2 regions of the Pectobacterium atrosepticum genome follow, and region 1 is predicted to be linked to the other one. Evidence: predicted binding sites of a transcription regulator. Region 1 holds the regulator's gene; the other holds the start of a gene.
What was found. Region 1 encodes CRP, which controls carbon source genes, mostly activating them, when cyclic AMP is high. Its sites were predicted from a motif close to ATGTGANNNNNNTCACAT; they were not measured.
Positions count from the first base shown of each region.

Region 2: GZ59_RS14535 (ABC-F family ATPase) is a predicted target of CRP. The motif match lies at 1,325-1,342, and genes of this name have one in related genera.

Region 1 covers NZ_CP009125.1:4,433,932-4,436,139, reverse strand. Annotated here, with positions in the region: gene argD (bifunctional acetylornithine/succinyldiaminopimelate transaminase) at 1-589, shown strand, start outside; gene crp (cAMP-activated global transcriptional regulator CRP) at 717-1,349, opposite strand; gene GZ59_RS19770 (OsmC family protein) at 1,724-2,131, shown strand.
Region 2 covers NZ_CP009125.1:3,287,651-3,289,858, forward strand. Annotated here, with positions in the region: gene GZ59_RS14535 (ABC-F family ATPase) at 1-1,303, opposite strand, end outside; gene GZ59_RS14540 (PhzF family phenazine biosynthesis protein) at 1,421-2,208, shown strand, end outside.

The DNA.
Region 1 (2,208 bases):
TGACTTGTGCGATCAACATAAAGCGCTGCTGGTATTTGATGAAGTGCAGAGTGGAATGGGACGTACCGGTAAATTATTTAGCTATATGCACTATGGTATTACGCCGGATATCCTTACAACGGCTAAAGCGTTGGGCGGTGGTTTCCCGATTAGTGCGATGCTGACGACGGAAGAGATCGCATCGGTCATGACGGTTGGGGTACACGGCACCACCTATGGCGGCAACCCGCTGGCCTGTGCAGTGGCGGAAGCTGCGCTGGATATCATCAATACGCCGGAAGTGCTATCGGGCGTAGCGGATCGTCACGATCGCTTTGTCAGTGAGCTTGATAAAATCAACCAGCAGTATGGCGTATTTGATCAAGTCCGCGGTATGGGGCTTTTGCTGGGGGCTGAGCTGAAACCGCAATGGCATGGTCGCGCGGGTGAGTTCTTGGCTGCTGCAGCGGCTCAGGGGCTTATGGTGTTGATGGCTGGGCCGAACGTGATCCGCTTTGTGCCGTCTTTGATCATTGATGAAGATGATATTGCGCAGGGGATGGAGAAATTCGCTAAAGCTGTCGCTCAAGTGGTTAACACGGCGAACTGAGTTCACGTTATTTTGTGATAAACCGTTATTTGATAAACCATTTTTTTGTGATAAGCATTGTGCGATAAAAAAAAGCGTGAGGCCGAGGCTTCACGCTTTTTTATTGGTAGGGTATCGCGACAGGGGTTTAGCGAGTGCCGTAAACGACAATCGTTTTACCGTGCGCAGAGATCAGGTTCTGGTCTTCTAACATTTTCAGAATGCGGCCCACGGTTTCACGCGAGCAGCCAACGATTTGCCCAATTTCCTGACGGGTAATTTTAATTTGCATGCCATCTGGATGCGTCATGGCATCAGGTTGTTTTGCCAGGTTGAGTAATGTTTGGGCGATACGGCCAGTTACATCAAGGAAGGCGAGGTTGCCGACTTTTTCTGAGGTAATCTGAAGTCTGTTTGCCATTTGTGCAGACAGACGCATGAGGATATCTGGGTTAACTTGAATGAGCTGGCGGAATTTTTTATAAGAAATTTCAGCCACTTCACAGGCGGTTTTTGCCCGAACCCAAGCACTGCGTTCCTGACCTTCTTCAAACAGGCCGAGCTCACCAATAAAATCGCCCTGATTGAGGTAGGAAAGAATCATTTCCTTGCCTTCTTCATCTTTGATTAGCACTGCGACAGAGCCTTTCACGATGTAGTAAAGCGTTTCTGCTTTTTCACCTTGGTGAATCAGCGTGCTCTTCGATGGATACTTGTGGATATGACAATGGGAAAGGAACCATTCGAGAGTCGGGTCTGTCTGCGGTTTGCCGAGAACCATTCGCTATCATCCTCTGTTGTAATTCACTGCGCAAATTACAGGGGTCAGAGTTCCCTGTACGGCGTGTTTAACTGCTAAAAAAATAAAATTCAGTCTAGGCAGAATGACGTCAGGGAATATACTGGAACCACTGTACCCTTGGTTTTTCGGTTGCTGCTTTGCCGCACCGTAAACGTGGCTGGGTATTTCTGGCTACGTCATCATCTTCTTCGTTTCTGGGTTTGTCCAGAAAAGGTCTATTCTATTTTCGTTTTAACACAGCTTTAAGGATGTGTCTTGTGTTGTCTCGCTTCAGCATGACAAAGCTCTGATTAACGCTGGTTTTTGTACAGTAACGGTATAAATTTTCAAAAAAATTTTAGTGGAGAGACATCATGCAGGCTCGGGTAAAATGGGTTGAAGGCTTAACGTTTTTGGGCGAATCCGCATCAGGACATCAGGTATTGATGGACGGTAATTCTGGCGATAAAGCGCCCAGTCCGATGGAAATGGTGTTGATGTCCGTAGGGGGATGCAGCGCGATTGATGTGGTGTCGATTCTGCAAAAGGGCCGTAACGATGTGGCGGATTGTGAGGTGAAATTAACCTCAGAGCGTCGGTCTGAAGCGCCGCGCTTATTTACCCATATCAATCTGCATTTTATCGTGACGGGGAAAGGGCTGACCGATAAAGCTGTCGAGCGGGCTGTCGAGCTGTCAGCGGAAAAATACTGCTCTGTGGCATTGATGCTGGGCAAAGCCGTTGAAGTGACGCACAGTCACGAAATTAGAATACTGCCGTAATTCCTTTCTCTGAGCATTAATGCTGGTCGCTTAAGCCCGTGTATCTCGATGCTTAAACGATTGGCATTATCCTCTTG
Region 2 (2,208 bases), 1.1 Mb from region 1:
TCTTCTTGATATCATCCTGACTGAACAGCAAACGACCGAGCACGCTACGCACCGCCTGTTCGTCATCTTTTTCCTGTTTCCACTGGCTCATCCAGTCAAACACCGTCAGCGTCTCATCGAATTCGTATTCGTGATCCTGTGCGTAGTAGCCAATTTGAGTATTTTCCGACCACTTAACAGTGCCGCTATCTGGTGCGAAATCACCGACCAGCGTTTTCAGCAATGTCGATTTACCCACGCCGTTGGCACCCAGAATGGCGACTTTTTCACCCACTTCGATCATGAGACCCAGCTTGCTGAACAGTGGGCCATTATCAAAACCTTTGGTCAACGCTTCAACTTCCAGCGCATTACGGAACAGTTTCTTATCCTGATCAAAACGGATAAACGGGTTTTGCCGGCTCGACGCTTTCACTTCATCCAACTGAATTTTATCGATCTGGCGCGCGCGCGATGTCGCCTGTTTGGATTTAGAGGCATTGGCGCTAAAGCGGCTAACGAACGATTGCAGTTCGGAAATCTGCGCTTTCTTCTTGGCGTTATCGGACAGTAAACGCTCGCGAGCCTGCGTCGCAGCCGTCATGTATTCATCATAGTTGCCCGGATAAACACGCAGCTCGCCGTAGTCCAGATCCGCCATATGCGTACAGACCATATTCAGGAAGTGACGGTCATGCGAGATAATGATCATGGTGCTGTTACGCTCGTTCAGCACCTGCTCCAACCAGCGGATAGTATCGATATCCAGGTTGTTGGTCGGTTCGTCGAGCAGCAGGATTTCAGGATCGGAAAACAGTGCCTGTGCCAACAAGACACGCAGTTTCCAACCGGGAGCAATTTCGCTCATCAAGCCATAGTGCTGATCAACAGGAATCCCCACACCCAGCAACAGTTCGCCCGCGCGTGATTCTGCGCTGTAGCCATCCATCTCACCGTATTCCACTTCCAGATCGGCCACTTTATAGCCGTCAGCTTCGCTCATTTCAGCCAATGAGTAGATACGGTCGCGCTCTTCTTTTACCGCCCACAGCTCACCGTGACCCATGATAACGGTATCCAGCACGCTGTATTTTTCAAACGCGAACTGATCCTGACGCAGTTTACCCAGACGTTCATTAGGATCGAGGAAGACGTTACCGCCGCTCGGCACCAGATCGCCGCCGAGAATCTTCATAAAGGTGGATTTGCCGCAGCCATTCGCGCCAATCAAACCGTAACGGTTGCCGCCGCCAAATTTAACGGAGATGTTTTCAAACAACGGCTTGCTGCCGAACTGCATGGTGATATTGTTGGTACTTAACACAGCACTTATACTCGAGTCGGAATGTGATTTGGCGCGCATTATGCCACAAGCGCGCGATAGGATCGCGGTTAGTTTTGAGTGATATTTAAACGATGCCGCATACAGGAGAGAAATGCGATGCCTATAGTACGTCGTTTCAAACAGGTCGACGTTTTCACCCAGCAGCCTTTCAAAGGCAATCCGCTTGCCGTCATTATGGAGGCGAATGGATTAACCGATGAGCAAATGCAAGACATCGCCCGCTGGACAAACCTGTCGGAAACCACGTTTGTTCTGCCAGCCACCAATCCTTTAGCGGATTATCATGTCCGCATTTTTACGCCAGAATCAGAGATTCCGTTTGCCGGGCATCCCACACTAGGCACCGCACACGCTTTACTGGAAGAAGGATTACGTCCTAAATCCTCGGGGCAGTTGATACAACAGTGCGGTATTGGTTTGGTTCCAATCAACATCGGTGATGATGAGAGCCTCGCTTTTCACGCGCCGCAGGCCACCATCGTTCCGTTTGGCGATGAGCACATGCCGCTGCTGGAAAAAACGCTGGGCATTACCAACCTTGGTGCTAACCGTATCGATAAACGCTATCCGCCTGCCGCCGTACACATGGGAATTCGCTGGCTCGTGGTTCGTGTAGACAGTGCCGACACCTGTCTGAACATCACACCGGATGCAGAAGCACTCGCCGCCGTGGAAAATCTCAGCCAGACCAACGGTATCGCCATCTATGGACCACACGAGGGTGCAACGCCCGCTGATTATGAAGTTCGCACGTTCTATATTGAACGCGGCCATCTTAAAGAAGATCCCGTGACTGGCAGCGCCAATGCCTGTCTGGCAGCGCTGCTTCGTCAGCATCACTCCATGAATAACATCGACGCACCGCTCAGTTATCTTGTGCGACA